One region of the Microcoleus sp. N3A4 genome, then DNA from elsewhere that is predicted to be linked to it. Evidence: riboswitches for the same ligand, from Rfam matches in the RefSeq annotation. Region 1 holds a riboswitch; each other region holds the start of a gene.
What was found. Region 1 has a riboswitch for cobalamin ahead of QUA56_RS23950 (DUF1636 domain-containing protein). Riboswitches for the same ligand answer to the same signal wherever they lie in the genome.
Positions count from the first base shown of each region.

Region 2: it holds a riboswitch for cobalamin, as region 1 does, so the genes downstream of both, QUA56_RS17620 (CbtB-domain containing protein) here and QUA56_RS23950 (DUF1636 domain-containing protein) in region 1, are expected to answer to the same signal.
Region 3: it holds a riboswitch for cobalamin, as region 1 does, so the genes downstream of both, cobG (precorrin-3B synthase) here and QUA56_RS23950 (DUF1636 domain-containing protein) in region 1, are expected to answer to the same signal.
Region 4: it holds a riboswitch for cobalamin, as region 1 does, so the genes downstream of both, QUA56_RS18975 (hypothetical protein) here and QUA56_RS23950 (DUF1636 domain-containing protein) in region 1, are expected to answer to the same signal.

Region 1 is NZ_JAUBRJ010000047.1:48,248-52,433, reverse strand. Features, by position in the region: gene cynS (cyanase) at 181-624, shown strand; gene clpX (ATP-dependent protease ATP-binding subunit ClpX) at 851-2,233, shown strand; cobalamin riboswitch at 2,374-2,520, shown strand; gene QUA56_RS23950 (DUF1636 domain-containing protein) at 2,543-2,953, shown strand; gene cobW (cobalamin biosynthesis protein CobW) at 3,148-4,176, shown strand.
Region 2 is NZ_JAUBRJ010000028.1:52,103-56,288, reverse strand. Features, by position in the region: gene QUA56_RS17625 (hypothetical protein) at 1-1,079, opposite strand, end outside; gene QUA56_RS17620 (CbtB-domain containing protein) at 1,222-1,464, opposite strand; cobalamin riboswitch at 1,439-1,581, opposite strand; gene QUA56_RS17615 (Nramp family divalent metal transporter) at 1,851-3,155, shown strand; gene QUA56_RS17610 (cupin domain-containing protein) at 3,223-3,975, opposite strand; gene QUA56_RS17605 (FkbM family methyltransferase) at 4,098-4,186, opposite strand, start outside.
Region 3 is NZ_JAUBRJ010000021.1:106,394-110,579, reverse strand. Features, by position in the region: gene QUA56_RS14880 (precorrin-8X methylmutase) at 1-423, opposite strand, end outside; gene cobG (precorrin-3B synthase) at 563-2,098, opposite strand; adenosylcobalamin-variant (AdoCbl-variant) riboswitch at 2,141-2,220, opposite strand; gene QUA56_RS14870 (hypothetical protein) at 2,425-2,661, shown strand; gene cbiE (precorrin-6y C5,15-methyltransferase (decarboxylating) subunit CbiE) at 2,744-3,952, shown strand; gene QUA56_RS14860 (hypothetical protein) at 4,016-4,186, shown strand, end outside.
Region 4 is NZ_JAUBRJ010000032.1:8,721-12,906, forward strand. Features, by position in the region: gene QUA56_RS18955 (DUF433 domain-containing protein) at 1-21, shown strand, start outside; gene QUA56_RS18960 (DUF5615 family PIN-like protein) at 5-355, shown strand; gene QUA56_RS18965 (ABC transporter ATP-binding protein) at 385-1,233, opposite strand; gene QUA56_RS18970 (methyltransferase domain-containing protein) at 1,370-2,236, opposite strand; gene QUA56_RS18975 (hypothetical protein) at 2,256-2,696, opposite strand; cobalamin riboswitch at 2,815-2,959, opposite strand; gene QUA56_RS18980 (Uma2 family endonuclease) at 2,998-3,576, opposite strand; gene QUA56_RS18985 (ABC transporter substrate-binding protein) at 3,785-4,186, opposite strand, start outside.

The DNA.
Region 1 (4,186 bases):
GACATTTGAACAATACCCATGCAACTGGAAACGATATGAGTTGTCGAAGTTGAGGAGACCAGCTTTTGCTGAAGTTCCGAGCGATCGATTCTGTTTTTTTTCTCAGCTTGGTATTGACAAAATCACCAAAATGTGAGACAAATTTCACATCTAACACAGCAGTGAGTAGGAGCATATTTAATGGCAATTTCACAAATTACAGAAAAGCTTTTGGCTGCTAAAAAAGCTAAGGGAATTAGTTTTGCAGATTTGGAAAAACTTTTGGGGCGCGACGAAGTTTGGATTGCCGCGGTTATTTACCGTCAAGCAACCGCATCTGAAGAGGAAGCAGAGAAAATTGTCTCGGCTTTGGGACTAGATGGCGAGACGGTTGCGGTTCTCTGCGAACCTCCGTTAAAAGGTTCTTTGGATCCCTCAGTTCCAGTTGACCCTCTGATTTATCGGTTCTATGAAATTATGCAGGTTTACGGGATGCCGCTCAAAGCAGTGATACATGAAAAATTTGGTGACGGGATTATGAGCGCGGTAGACTTTACTTTGGATGTCGAGAAAGAAGCAGACCCAAAAGGCGATCGAGTGAAATTAATTATGTCGGGGAAATTTTTAGCCTACAAAAAATGGTAAGCAAGTGTCGCTAAACTCGGCCGGTGAAAATTAAAATATTTTAATCGGTCGAATGACTGATGACTAATCACTAATGCCTCACAAGTGTTAACTTAGAAATAGAGTCGGCGAAGCTTGACTGGTTTTGGTGTCCGCGGGAAACCTTTCTAGGGTAAGGCTAAGATCGATCGCGCGGCAACTTCCCCAGTCAAAGAAAGCAACCGCAACCGTAAAGTAAGAGGCAAATATGTCAAAATATGACTCCCATCTCAGATGCTCATTTTGCGGCAAGTCGCAGGAGTACGTCCGCAAGTTAATAGCTGGGCCCGGCGTCTACATTTGCGATGAATGCGTGGAACTGTGCAATGAAATTTTAGAAGAAGAGTTTTTTGACTCCAGCAAAACAATTGGTCAACAGATTCCCCAATCAGAGGTGCGAGAGTCTCAGGGACAAGGAACGCGGCGTCAAGGTCGATCGAACAAATCGAAAATCGTTTTAGCTCAAATTCCGAAACCGACAGAAATTAAGCAGCATTTAGACAACCACGTCATCGGCCAGCATTCAGCAAAAAAAGTCCTTTCTGTAGCAGTTTACAACCACTACAAGCGCTTGAGCGTTGACCAAGCTAAAGATAGCGACAAGTCTTCTGCTGACAGCGATGTAGAACTGCAAAAATCCAACATCCTGCTAGTTGGGCCGACAGGTTGTGGCAAAACTTTGTTAGCGCAAAGTTTGGCGCAAATGCTCGAAGTCCCCTTTGCGGTAGCCGATGCGACGACGCTGACAGAAGCTGGATATGTCGGCGACGATGTAGAAAATATTTTGCTGCGGCTTCTGCAAATGTCGGATTTTGATGTCGAATCGGCGCAGCGCGGCATTATTTATATTGATGAAATTGACAAGATTGCTCGCAAAAGCGAAAACACTTCGATCACAAGGGATGTATCGGGAGAAGGAGTGCAGCAAGCCCTGCTAAAAATGTTGGAAGGAACGGTGGTTAACGTGCCCCCGCAAGGCGGCCGCAAACATCCTTACCAAGATTTTATTCAAGTTGACACGAGCAAGATTCTATTTATTTGCGGCGGTGCTTTTGTCGGTTTAGAAAAAATAGTTGAACAGCGTTTGGGTAAAAAATCTTTAGGCTTTATTCAGCCAACAGAAAGCGACAGTAACTCAACTTTGCCGGCCAAGGATAAGCGGGCTGCTGATATTTTGCAGCAGGTACAGCCCGACGATTTAGTCAAGTTTGGTTTGATTCCTGAGTTTGTCGGGCGGATTCCGGTGGTGACGGTGATTTCGCCGCTGGATGAAGCAGCTTTGATGCAAATATTGACCGAGCCCCGAAATGCGCTGGTGAAGCAGTATCAAAAGCTGTTGAAAATGGACAGCGTGGAGTTGGAATTCCAGCCGGAAGCGCTGCGGGCGATCGCCCAGGAAGCCTACCGCCGCAAAACTGGCGCGAGAGCTCTCCGCAGCATTTTAGAGGAGTTAATGCTAGATGTGATGTACGAATTGCCTTCTCGCAAGGATGTGGCTCACTGTATGATTACTCCTGAAATGGTCGAGAAGCGATCGACTGCTGAATTGCTGTGGCATCCGGCATGGCGCAAACAGCACGAAACTGCATAATTTGTAATCTGTAGGGTGCTTGTGGCGCACCCTACAAACTACTAAACCAGCCCCAGATTTATCCCTGGGGTCGCTTTCTCTAATCAGAAATCTAAAATCTAAAATCTAAAATCTAAAATTGATTGGTGGCAAGTGCGGTATGATGTGATTTCGCGATCGGTTCTAGCGGGGAGCAGCCGCTAGAGGAAACGGGGAAAGTTCGGTGCAAGTCCGGCGCTGTCCCGCAACTGTAATGAAACCCTTGTGGTTTCTCAAGTCAGAATGCCCGCCGATATCTAACTCACTTTTGAACGCATCTGCGAGGTACGGATGATGGATGGAATTAATGCGGCTGTACCCACAAAGCACAGTCTGTTTGTTTGCACTGCTTGCGCTAGTGTTTGGAAAAACGGCAAGCGCGAAGGCAAAAGCGGCGGTCAACAATTTATGGAAGACTTATCGAAACTCGCTAAAGATTGGGAATTTTGCGATGAGTTTGATATTCGGGAAGTTGAGTGCATGAGTGCTTGCAGTCGCTCTTGTGCGGTGTCTTTTGCTGCTGTTGGAAAGTACACTTATCTGTTTGGCGATTTGCCTGCAAATGAACCGGAAAGTGCGGAAGCTGTACTCGAATGCGCGGGTCAATACTATGCTAAATCGGACGGTTTGTTGCCTTGGTCTGAGCGTCCTCAAGCTCTGAAAAAAGGCATTTTGGCGAAGATTCCGCCGCTGGGAAATTAGATAGGTTTGTAGTAGGGACTTTAGTTTTTTCCTTCTCGTTCCTAGGCTTTGCCTGGTAACGCATACGCCGAGGCTCTGCCTCGTTTTAAAAGCGATCTTTTATTCCAGCGAGGCAGAGCCTCTAGATCGGTATTCCCAGGCAGAGAGAGCCTGGGAACGAGATATCCCATCACCAAATAAGCACAAAATCATCAATGCACAAAATTCCTGTTACAGTCATTACCGGCTTTCTCGGTAGCGGCAAAACTACCCTAATTCGTCACTTATTGCAAAATAATCAAGGTCGCCGAATTGCTGTTATGGTTAACGAATTTGGCGAAATTGGAATTGACGGAGAACTGCTGCGCGATTGCCAAGTTTGCGACGAAGAAGAAAATGTCAGCAGCAATATTGTAGAACTAACAAATGGTTGTCTTTGCTGCACTGTTCAAGAGGAATTCTTGCCGACTATGCAGGAATTGTTGAAGCGCCGAGAGCAAATTGATTGTATCTTAATTGAGACTTCTGGTCTCGCACTTCCTAAACCTTTGATTCAAGCTTTTCGCTGGCCGGAAATTCGCACGGGTGCTACTGTAGACGGTGTTGTTGCTGTTGTCGATTGCGAAGCTGTTGCTAGCGGTACTTTTGTCGGTGATATCGATGCTTTGATGGCACAGCGGCAAGCTGATTCTAGTTTAGATCACGAAACTCCGATCGAGGAATTGTTTGAAGACCAGTTAGCCTGTGCCGATATGGTACTTTTAACGAAGGTCGATCGCGTAGATGCTGAAACTCACCAGAAAGTCCAAACCTGGTTGCAACAAGAATTGCGTCCGAGTGTGAAAATTGTGCCCTGCAAAGGTGGCGAAATTAACCCCGATGTGCTGTTGGGATTTAATGCGGCGGTTGAGGATGATTTGGAGTCTCGCCCGAGTCACCATGACACTGAGGAGGAACACGAGCACGATGATGATATTAACTCGACTTTCTTTATTGCCGATCGCGAATTTGAACCTGAAGCTTTGGTGAAAAAACTGCAATCCTTGATGCAGCAGGAGGAAATCTATCGGATTAAAGGGTTTGTGGCGGTTCCCAAGAAACCGATGAGGATGGTGTTGCAAGGTGTGGGTTCGCGGATCGAACATTTTTACGATCGCCCTTGGCAACCTTCGGAGATCCGGCAAACCAAATTAGTGTTTATCGGTCGGGAACTCGACTCTGTTAAAATACAGTCATTCTTGTAGTTGAATGCGG
Region 2 (4,186 bases), on a different contig from region 1:
ACTGAAAGAGGAGGCGCAACTCCCTCAACCTCAATAGTTTGTGAAACCTGCAATGGTGGAAACTGACGGGCTGCATTTGGTTGGGGAGAAACTTCTACCTCAACTTTATGAGGTGCGCCATCAAAAAACTGCTCTTGCCATAGTAGTTTTCCGGCTGCATCTGGCGCACCTTTGTAGGCAAAAGCAATCCAATCATGTTCGAGTTGGATAGTTTTAATATTCAACAATACATCTGTGACTGGCTGATTTGTTTTGATATCGGTGACTTGAACTTGTAAATTAGCAGTTGTACCTACTGTGGCACTAACATCTCCAGAAAGTCGCACCTCAAAACCCTGAGATTTCACGATCGGGCTAATTTTTTCTGTAGGTGCGGATTCAGTCATGTGAGACATTGGCATCGACATCTCAGACTGGGCAATTTCAGCACTCACATTGACAAATAACAAGGCAGCGATCGCAATTATTATCGCCCCACTTAACAGCAATCGCACTCTCTCGGGCGCTATTTCTCCTGCTTGGATTTTGGGCTTTCCTCCAATTGCCAAGCCGCCACCTAGCCCAACAGCCAACAAAATCGCAGCTAAAATCCAAAAATTGCGATACTTCACCCCGTTTTCCGGGACAGATAGTGTTAAAGTTTGCTCAAAAGGAGTAAAAGCATTTGGGGCGATCGGAGTCACCTTTGCTAACAATTGATAATTTCCCCTAATCGGCAGCATTTGCTGGATTTGCAACTCACCTTTAGCTGCAACAGCCTCTATATCCAGCAACTTTGTTCCCTCCACGATCGGAAAATCGGTGGTAAACCAAGGATTTTTAGGCGGAGTTAGAATTGTCAGCCCAATTCGAGCATTCTCTAAGGGAATACCCGCCGCATCTAAAGCTTGTAACTTTAACGACACCGGAGATAGAGGTGTAGTTGCCTCGGCTTCAAAGGGTAAAATCTGACTGATTGGCGGTTCAGCAGTCAGTCGCACAGTTGGTTGTGGAGACTGCGAAAACCCTACCCAAGTATAGAAAACGATACTCATCATGCAGACAGCAGTGATGAGTGCAGAAAACTTGAATTTTGACATTTTAATTCTGGACTTTTAAGGACTCTTGCGTGGAGTGGGGGCGGGTTTATTTAATCTGTCTGCACATGAGAAAGCTATTGGTGAATCCGCCCCTACAGGTTAAGCGAGAATGGTGCAATATCTCAAATGAAAACAATCTTGTCTAGTGACAACTAACCATCAAAGTGTGGTGGCGCAGAGAGTGTACCTTGTTATGAACGGCGGGATAAGTTGTAAAGTAAACAGTCCAGACAGTCAAAGCGCATAGGGAGATGTATAGCGTCGCTTGCACGGGTGTTGAAAGCGTCAACCGTGCCGTTTGTTGCCAAATTGAAGAAGAAGAAGATTGAGTAGTCATCATGTACCTCGCAGATGAATTTAAGTAAATTTGGGCATCGGCGGGCATCCTGACTTGGAGAACTTTTCTCCTTCACAGTTGCGGGACAGTGTTGGATTTGCACCGAACTTTCCCCGTTACCTCTGGTGGCTGCTCCTCACCAGAACCGATTTGATATTCAGACAGTACCACACTTTTTGTTGTTGCATTCACATTGCCTAGAATGTTACACAAAATATACACAACTTAATATATAGCCTTTCTCAGAAAGATGAGGTACGTTGTTGGGCTTCAGCCCTCTTAGTCTGGCTGGTTATGTAAGCTGTCAGTCATACCTCATCTTTTTGAGAAAGGCTATATACGGTGACTCTGCCGGATTTCGATCCGACTGATGACATTCCGCTACCTTTGTGAGATTATGAAAAGAATATGAAAATCATTTAACCGTAAAACAAATGACTCATTCGGAGAACAAACCCAGCCTTCCAGAGGTTCACCGCAGCATCCCCGTTCCCAACAGCAAAGGTTTCTGGCGTAAAATGCTGGCCTACGCAGGGCCTGGATATTTGGTTTCAGTGGGTTACATGGACCCCGGAAACTGGGCGACTGACTTAGCGGGGGGAGCAAAGTTTGGCTATGCGCTATTAAGTGTGATTTTGCTATCTAATTTGATGGCAATTTTGCTGCAATCACTCTGCGTGCGTTTGGGAGTGGCAACGGGACGAGATTTGGCACAAGCTTGTCGAGATTATTTCAGTCCGCGAGTCAGTTTTTTGCTGTGGATACTTTGTGAAATTGCTATTTCTGCTTGCGATTTAGCTGAACTTGTTGGAAGTGCGATCGGACTGCAATTGCTATTTGGCATTCCCTTAGTTTGGGGAGTGTGCATCACTGCGCTAGATGTGATAATGGTGTTATTTTTACAAGGGAAAGGCTTTCGTTATATCGAAGCTTTGGTAATTACGATTATTGCAATTATTGGCGGTTGTTTTATTGCCGAAATATTTTTTGCCAAACCAGATGCCGGAGGAGTTTTACTCGGTTATGTTCCGAAGCTAGAGATTTTGCAAAATCAGGCAATGCTTTATATTGCGGTTGGTATTTTGGGGGCAACTGTGATGCCGCACAATCTTTACTTGCATTCGTCGATCGTGCAAACTCGCGCTTGGCAAGAAACTGCTGATAAAAAATGGGAAGCAATAAAATTTGGCACAATTGATTCTAGCGTGGCGCTGTCAATAGCTTTGTTTATTAATTCAGCTATTCTGATTTTGTCTGCTGCCACATTTCACTTTTCCGGCTATCAAGAAGTAGCAGAAATTCAAGATGCTTACAAACTGCTTTCTCCGGTGCTGGGCGTGGGTTCAGCCAGTGCCATTTTTGCCTTTGCTTTATTGGCTTCGGGGCAGAATTCAACCTTGACTGCAACTCTAGCAGGACAGATTGTGATGGAAGGGTTTTTGAATTTTCGTCTGCGGCCTTGGTTGCGGCGGTTGCTGACTCGACTGGTGGCCATTGTGCCAGCTTTGATCTCTATTATTCTGTTCGGTGAAGGCAGTACAACTAATTTGCTGGTTTTCAGTCAAGTGATTCTCAGTTTGCAATTACCTTTTGCAGTAATTCCCTTGGTAATGTTTACCTCAAACCGCCGCTTGATGGGAGAGTTTGTGAATCCATTTTGGCTGAAAGCGGTAGCTTGGTTAGTCGCTAGTATTATAGTAGGATTAAATAGTTGGCTGCTGTTGCAAACCATTTTCTAGCAATTGCCAATTATAGTCCAGCCCCCGCAGAGGGGAAGTTTTGTCTGACAATTTACACTGCGAATCCTTAGCTAGAAGACTCAGTTGTCTCAAAAGGCTGTCGGAAGTCTTCTCCAACAATAAATCGCGTTGAATCTAGAGGATAAGTCTTCACATAAACCAGACAACCGGTTGCCGACGAAGGACTATAGGGAGAATTGGGTGAATACCGCAGCCAACTACCAGTTGGGTAATCTCCTAACTCATCACTCCAAGTACCTTCGATGACAAAGATTTCTTTCACTTCAGATTCAACTACGTTTGACAAAGCCGTGCCGGGTTGCCAGCGTTCCACCCAAACTTTTTCAGGAAAACCCTCTTGTTCGTAAAGTGGCTTCACCTCAATTTGGGGAATAATACCGGGCTGCCAGGACAACTCGTAAATATTCGTTTTCACCCGCTGGCGAGTGGTTCCACCATGTTGCCGTAATTTAACAAATGTCAGGCAACCTTCATCGCTATAAGGGCGATGGATAAACCCTTCAGGATTGAGCATATAAGATCCTGGGGGATACACACCGGTTTCATCAGCGAAGTTGCCCTGGAGTACCAAAATTTCTTCTCCACCGGCGTGTCCGTGCAGCGGGAAAAAGCCACCCGGATCGAAGCGAGTCAGCATGGTGACGGGATGATCTTGAACGTTATCGTCGGACTCAAAGGCACCAAACCAAATGCCCGTAAAAGTGGTCTGATACCAGGTTAGCGATGACTGCAATACTGCGGCTCGACTCGATACGTCGTTGTGAATTGGTTGAGGTTGCCACTGAAATTGAGAAGACATGATTATTGAAATTTAAGATGAATTTAAGGTTGATTTAAGATTAATTTCAGATTGTCAATAGGCTGGTTAGAATAACCAGTATACAGGAATTGTGCCATATTTTCTTGCCGATCGCCTATTGCCTATTTATACTGTTTCGCCAGTGCGATCGTTTTATCTAGCAATATACCGCCCACAGGATCTGTGCCATAGGAGTCTGAGATGTGTAAGG
Region 3 (4,186 bases), on a different contig from region 1:
GAACAAAGCAGTCGGGGCATTGCCAATTGCCACCACCGCACCCTGCAAGTTGTCTAGCCACAAATCCACGGCCGCGGCCGATCGAGTATTTCCCATTTGCCGCGCCAACTCCGGGATTTCGGAATGCCAGAGGGTGCAAATCACCTGATTGTCAGCGGGAAGGCGTTTGCGAGTGATGCCTTCGGCCACCATCCGGGCATCGCAGAGAATCGGCGCACCTGCTGAGAGGGCTTGGCGTCCGCAGGTGGCTGCACCGGGCGAAGCTGCTAAATCTGCAACAATATCGGTCATGCCGCAACTGTGAATTAGTCGCACGGCTACCGATTCTAAATCGGGCGGCAAGTTTGACAAATCTGTTTCGGATCGAATTGTGGCAAAGGATTTGATGTAGATTTCTGTTCCGTCTCGAATGTAGTCAATCATTGTTTAAAACTGTTATGGGAATTTTGTTTGATTTGTGAAATAGATTTTTTGAATAAACCGCGAAGGCGCGAAGGCAGAAATATCGAGAGATATAGAAAGATAAATGATTAAAATTTGTCAGTTTTAATGGGATATTTTTTTACTTTAAATTCCATTTTTCGGTGCTGAACAACTCCTGCAATTGGTCGATCGCCTGCCGATCGACAAACTCACCAAATGACTCCAAAGGCTCTCGAAACCGCTGATACACCCGCAACATTCGCTCGATCGCACCGGGCATCTCGACCGCACTCACCCTCTGGAAAATTTGCCGTCCGAAGGGTAAATCTTTTCTACCTGCATAAATGTTGTAACCTTCGATTATCTCGTGTCCCCGCTCAATCTGAATTCCTACCAGCGTGATATCAATTGGCCGGTGCTGGGCGCAGGACTTTTCGCAACCGCTGAAATGAATGTTAATCGGCAGGTCGATCGTCAATTTTTCCGCTAAATCCCTCACCATTGCTAAGGCGTGACTTTGAGTATCTGTCGCCGCCGACGCACAGCCGCTGCTGCCGGCACAAGCCACCAAGCACGAATCTAGGCGAGTCGCCGACGAGTGCAATCCCACATCGGCTACTTGCTGTTTTACCTCAAAAAGCTGGGAGTTGGGGATGTCAGAAATCAACAGATTTTGCCACGGCGTAAGTCTCAGGGTACCGCTGGCTAGATTTTGGGCTAAATTTGCCAAATTCCGCAGTTGTTTTGATTCTAGCTTACCTAGGGGCAGTGCAATTCCCATGTAGGAGAAACCGGACTGTTGCTGAGGGTAAATGCCGAGATGTTGGTGATTGGGGATGGATTTTTCAGATGAGGCGATCGATCGGGCGGGCAAGATGCCCACCCCACAAGGAAATTCACTGTTTGTGGAACAGGCATCTTGCCTGTTCTTGAGAAAGGTGCAAGATGTGTATTGCAATAAAAATGGTAAATTCTGCTGTACCCTTTCTAGATAACTTTCAGCGCCCCAATCTGCCAGCAGGTGACGCAAACGCGGTTTTTTGCCATCAATTCGAGGTCTATTTTTGGTGTATTCAAGATAGGCGCTAGCGAGGGCGGCTAATACTGAAATACATTGCGATTCTTGGATTAAAATCCCTGTGTCGCCGTTTAAATGCAGCCGAAAAACGATTTCTGATTTGGTTGAACGCCCTTCAGCAGCTAATAAAATATCGTTGCGTAAATCGCGGATCGAAACCGATTCCCCGCCGTCAAAGCCAATACTGAACTTAGGCGAAAGTTCCGACAACTCGGAATGTGTTTGCAGGTAATCATCCCAAGCTTTCACTAGCGGGCGAGTATCGAGTAGTTGCTGTCGATCGATCCCTGCTGTCGGACTTGCCATAATATTGCGGATCGGGTCAACTTCAACGCGGCGAGATGCCAATCCCAATTCCAGCAAATCTTGCCAAACTTCATCAGAAACTGGCGAATTCAAGTCTCGGATTTGCAAATTCGCCCGATTCGTTACTTGCAAACAACCGGTACTGTATCGATCGACCAAATCCGCGATCGTCCGACACTGCTGCGCGTTTAAAATCCCCCCCGGAATCCGCATTCTCGATAATATTCCGTCTCGGGCGCGGGAACCGTAAAATAAACCAGGACAAGTCGGCAATTCACTCAAAGCTAACAAAGAAACTCCTCCCCGTGCGACGCAGGGAATCTAAAGTAAACTCCTGAAATCGGCATTCTGACTTTGACAGTTGCGGCACAGCGCCGGAATTGCACCGGACTTTCCCGCTTTCAGGTTTAAGAAATCTATCACAAGTCGATCGGCATCAGCCAGATCGATCGAGTTTCTTAACAAATCTCCGGGCGAGCTCGCCTGTTAGGGGGGAAATTCGTTTTATTGTCTTGCTGATCCCTGAATAATTTTTTATAATCTATAATCAAAGTCAAAATCACTCTCAGAGTGCGTGACTTCTAACTTCGGCTATAAAACCTGCGATCGCGTTATTTATGACAATTGAAGAATTGCAAATCAAACTCGCAGATATCAATCACCTTGTTGAGACATTCCAAACATCAGTAGCTTTGGAAAAATACTACTCGGATGACACTGTGATGATTGAAGGAGATGGTACAATTACTAGCGGCAAAGAAAACTGCCGCCAAGGAAGAGAATTTTTTTTTTCAAATCAAGCTGCGATCGCCCAAACATTGAGTCGCTTAAAGTCGCAGAAAGACTCGGAATGAGGCAAGTAGAAGAAAGAATTGTGAATGGAAATCCGATATTATTCTTTAGAATCGATAAGTAGTAATTAGCAGTAAGGGCGCAATGCACAAATGGCTTTCGGTGGTGGGGATTGGCGAAGACGGACTTTCGGGATTGAGTGCGATCGCCCGTTGTCTACTCGATCGATCTCAAGTCGTTGTCGGCGGTGCCCGTCACCTCGCAATGCTACCAACCGACGACACCCGCGAACAATTGCTTTGGGCTTCGCCGATACAAGCAACAGTCGATCGAATCATCCGCCGCCGGGGACAGTCTGTGTGCGTGCTAGCCAGCGGCGATCCCATGTGTCACGGCATCGGCGTCACGCTGTCGCGCAAAATTCCTATTTCCGAAATGACTGTAATTCCCGCTGCATCGGCTTTTAGTCTTGCTTGCGCCCGTTTGGGTTGGGCTTTGGCGGATGTTGAGACTTTCAGTTTGACAAATCGCCCGATCGCATCGATCGCCCTTGCTTTGTCGCCGGGGGCGCGCTTGCTGGTATTGAGCGCCGATCGACACACGCCGGGAAAGGTGGCCCAATTGTTGACACAGCGGGGGTTTGGCAGCAGTTTGATGACCGTGTTCGAGCGGATGGGAGGGAACTCGGAACGGCGGATCGAGGGGGTAGCAGCAGCCTGGAATGCAGCGGATTTGGCTGATTTGAACGCGATCGCGATCGCAGTTGCAGCCGATCGCGAAACCCTGCTTTTTCCCCGAACTGCGGGTTTGCCGGATGCTGCATATCGCCACGACGGACAACTTACCAAGCGAGAGGTTCGAGCCGTTACTGTGTCAGCGTTAGCACCGATTCCGGGAGAGTTGCTTTGGGATGTGGGGGCTGGCTGCGGTTCGATCGCGATCGAATGGATGCGGAGTCATCCTCGGTGCAGGGCGATCGCGATCGAACGCCATCCGACTCGGCTGCAATACATTGCCGAAAATGCCTCGACTTTCGGCGTTCCCGAACTCGAAATCGTGGCGGGATCAGCGCCGGAAGCCCTGACAAATTTGCCTCAACCGAATGCTATTTTCATTGGTGGCGGTGTCACCGCAGAAGCTGTGCTGGAAACTTGCTGGAATGCTTTAGGTGAGGGCGGCCGATTAGTTGTGAATGCCGTGACAGTTGAGAGCGAATTTAAAGTTTTGCAGTGGCACGATCGTTATGGTGGGGAACTAATTAGAATTGGGATTCAGCGAGTAGGGGCGATCGGTTCTTTTCAGGGTTGGAAACCGCTGGCACCGATTACTCAGTGGGCGGTAGTTAAGAGATGAAAGGCGATCGGTCTTTTTCCTGGAAAGCTATGATAAATAATATCCTCTGGAATTAGAGTGAAAATGCCAGACGAATCATCCCTTGATCCTTATTTAGAGCGACTGTTTGAAGACTATTCCAATACTGAAGTTATCGAACTACAGCAATATCTGTCTGAATGGGATAGAGGAACTTATCGAACTGTGGCCCAAAGTGTGTTAGACCATTCACAAAGAAAAGGATTCGATCCACTC
Region 4 (4,186 bases), on a different contig from region 1:
GCCAATGCGTCTATTAACTGATGAGAACTTCAACGGTTCGATATTGCGAGGCTTAATCAGACGCTTACCAGACTTAGATGTTGTTCGCATTCAGGATGTAGGTTTAATCCACGCAGACGATCCCACTATCTTAGAATGGGCCGCCAATGAGGGGCGCATTTTGCTTACCCATGATGTGGCGACAATTACCGACTACGCCTACGAACGAATTAAAAACGGGTTGCCCATGCCCGGAGTTGTTGAAGTTATTGCAACGGCTCCGATCGGGCTGGTCATTGATGACTTGTATTTATTCGTTTGTTGCAGTCAGCCCGACGAATATGAAGGCCAGATTCTTTTCATTCCCTTTCCTTAATTCCTACACCATAAATTGTCTAAATCCCGTTAAAGCAGCCGCCGCCATTGTAAAATCTGTTGTTGCCACAGCTCGAAATTCTGTATATTTGAGTTATCATCTATCTGAACGATCGCCCTTATTTGCTCCATCAGCTCGATCGCCAGCGGTACGCCAAGCTGCAATTGCTCCAAAACCTCCCGTTGAGCAAAAACGGTTTCCGGTGTTCCTTCTAAAATCAATTTTCCTCGATCCATCACAAACACCCAATCAGCCCAGCGGTAGATGAAATCGAGGTCGTGACTTGCTAAAAGGATGGTGGTTCCGGCGCTGTGAATTTGTTGGAGTAAACCGATCAGTTGTCGGGTGTGACGCGGGTCGAGATAGGCGGTAGGTTCATCTAGCAGCAGCAGTTTGGGCTTGAGAACCATGATATCGGCGATCGACACCCGCTTTTTTTGTCCCAAACTGAGATTGTGAATTGGTTCGCGGGCGAGTTCACTGAGATCGAATTGCTCGATCGCCTGCTGTACCTGTTGAGCAATTTCGGATTCTCTCAAACCTAAATTGTACAATCCGTAGGAGATATCTTCTTCTACCGTGGAAGCTACTAATTGATGTTCGGGATTTTGAAAGACGAGTCCGATTTGTTGGCGCAGTTGCATCAAAGATTTGCGATCGTAGCGAAAGGGTTTACCTTCCCAACTAATGATTCCCTGTTGCGGTTGGTACAAGCCATTTGCTAACAGGAAAAAGGTAGTTTTGCCACAGCCGTTTTGACCGATCAGCCCGCAGCGTTTCCCGGCGGGTACTTTGAGGTTTAAACCCTGAATTGCCACTCGCGAACCGCAGGGATATGAGTAGGAAGTGCGATCGAATTCGAGAATCCATTCAGACATATTTGTTATTTGTTAATTGTTATTTGTTATTTATTATTTATTATAATCTTGTTCCCAGGCTCTGCCTGGGAATAAATACCCGGAGGCTGTGCCTCCAATTACCGATTACCGATTACCAATTTCCATTGTATTTGTGTCAGTTTTCATCTGTTTTTGACAACTGCCAAAGTTGAATTTCATAACACAAATGCTGCTCAAAAAGTTGACTTGCCTCCAATCCTTCAACCACCAGCTTCTTGAACCAGCGACGAAATATCCAGCGCAGGAATTTGTGGACGGGCGGAACTGCGATCGCAATTAAATCTGCAACATAGATCATTGTATTCAGTCCATACCTGCGGAAAGTATCGACATATAAATCGATTGTCGGCAAAATATGGGCCGAAATATCCTCAGTTTTGACTAAAGTGAATCCAGCCTGCTTTAAGGCTGCATGAAGTTCCGTAACAACATGACAATTAGAGAACATTCCCTCTTGATAATTAGCATCAGAACGCAGCATATCGGCAAGCAGCACGTAGCCACCCTGATTGAGGATTTTGGCGGCACCGTTAGCAATATCAACAGCCGACATATACTGGCTACTTTCGCTAAAGAGAATAAGATCGTAGAAATGGGTTGCTTTAAAGTCTTCAAACCTCGTGAGGTGGAAGATTGCCCGATCGCGCGTACACTTGAGAAATCGCTGTTGTTGGAACGGATCGGGTGCGAGCCCTTCCACTGCAAAACCTCGATCGAGCAAATAAGCCGCATTTCCGCCAATCCCGCAGCCCACATCCAGTATCGTATGAGTGCCTTTGGGGATCGCATCCAACAGTTTTACAGTATAAGCTTGCTGAGCGACGCGCAATCGCGCGAGTGTTAGTTCATCAGCGGGCACAGGTAGGGTTTCCCAATAGCCGTAGTGAAGGTAGGGCGAATCTGTCAGGCCCAAATAGTAATTAAGCGCTGCATTTTGGTAGCGAGTTACCTTGGAAATTTCGATTGATTTTGGCTGCGACATTCGGAAAATTTAGTAAGTTTTAGGATTTCGGGCAGAGTTGAAATTCTTCCCAGCGCTTGCATACCTGTTCATAGCACTCAACAGGAGAAATTGCCAAGTTTTGCAACAAATTGATATCAATCTGACCGTTGGCGATCGACAAAAATATAATTGCTGCCTTGGGTTCGTAGCTAGCAATGATTTGGAGCAGATTTGAAACAGTATTTTCCTCTACTTCTAGTTGTTGCAAATAAGCAGTTACGTGCAATTGCGAAATAAATTGCAGATCGTACTTTATAGTATCTACGCTCCAATTCACAGAGCCGTTAATGGGAGTATTGATTTTGCAAGCAACCAAGCCTCGTCCTCGATGCAAAAAACCATTCCAAGCAGTATGTCCGATCGGCAAAATATTCTGATGAATAAACAAGTTCTGCCAGTAGCCAAAACTACCCTGCCAAACACTATCTTCGATTCGCATTTTTTTTAGTTTCCCGCTGCCTAAAATTTCGTTATTGTCGATCGGGAAACGGAGCACAACAGCAAATTATTTGTAAAAATATTGAACTCACCATCATCCATACCTCGCAGATGAAAAACAACAGGGAAACAAATCGGCGGGCATCCTGACTCAGAGATGCAATGATCTCATTACAGTTGCGGGACAGCGCCGGATTCGCACCGAACTTTCCCCCTTGCGTCTGATGTGTGTTTTTCATCAGAGCCGATCGATATACCGGGATATTACCACTATTTGGGATATTTGACAAAAAATCGTCCGCCTATTCACCAAACTCAATATTTTCATACAAATCTGCCAGCGAAATTTCCACAGGAATAGAGGTTAATGTCAGGCGATCGCCCATACAGCTATATTCCGAAAAAATCCACTTATTCGCATCAGTTTTAGAATATTGCTCGACCTGTAGCCGATATTGGTCGATTAATAAATACTCCTGAAAACTAGGAATACTGCGATAGGCAGCAAACTTTTCATCGCGGTCATAAGCTTTGGTACCTTTAGACAGCACCTCAGCAATTAGCAGCGGATTGGTAATTGTATCCGTCCGTCCAGATTGCAGCTCTATCGGGCGCGCTACCACCATCACATCTGGATAAGTATAATTATTAAGGTGCGGAACCCAAAGCCGCTGATCCGATGCAAAAATACTGTAAGGTTTACCCTTAAGACTCACCCTCAAAATAGCATTTAAGATGCTCGTAATTTCATTGTGATTCGGTGCGCCACCAGCCATCAGAACAATCTCCCCATTGATAAATTCATGCCGATCCTGAGAATTGATTTCCAATTCTAGATATTCCTGGGCCGTGTAGGTTTTGGTTTCAACTTGCGCGATCATACACAACGCTCTCCTTTAATCTACTCATTTCAGTTTATCTTAAAAATTCTGCTAATTCAACAGAAAAGGAGAATTTAATCATGCTAAGAAACAGGCTTTCCGGCCTGTGAAGCGAAGAGGGAATTTTATTGTGGGGCGGACAGGATGCCCACCCCTGAAAGGCTTATTGAGAATGTGCAAGATGTGAGTGCGATCGCACTTAACAAACTTACCGCAGCGGGACAAAGTTATAGCCAGTGCTTCCTCCTTGTTTAACTTGCACTAAAATCGGCTTACCAGCCCGATCGCCCGTTGGCAAAAACCTCACTTCTTCGCTCGATCCTGCTGCCGAGAAATTCGGATTTCTGAGTGCTTGTTGCAACCCTTCCCGCGTATTGCTTTGCCGCAAGCCAGCGATGACAGCTTGAGTCGCATCAAAACTCGTTGCTGTTCGCCAATTCACAATTCCTCCCCAACGCTGGCGGGAATTTTCTGGGAAACGGCTACCGGGATTAGTTTCAGGATGCCAGGGAACGGGCAAAACAAGCCCGTCAACGTCTTTTTGTCCGTCTTTTAAAGTTTGAAAGGTATACATTGTGGTGCTGCCGTAGAGTGGCAATTTGCCTCGATT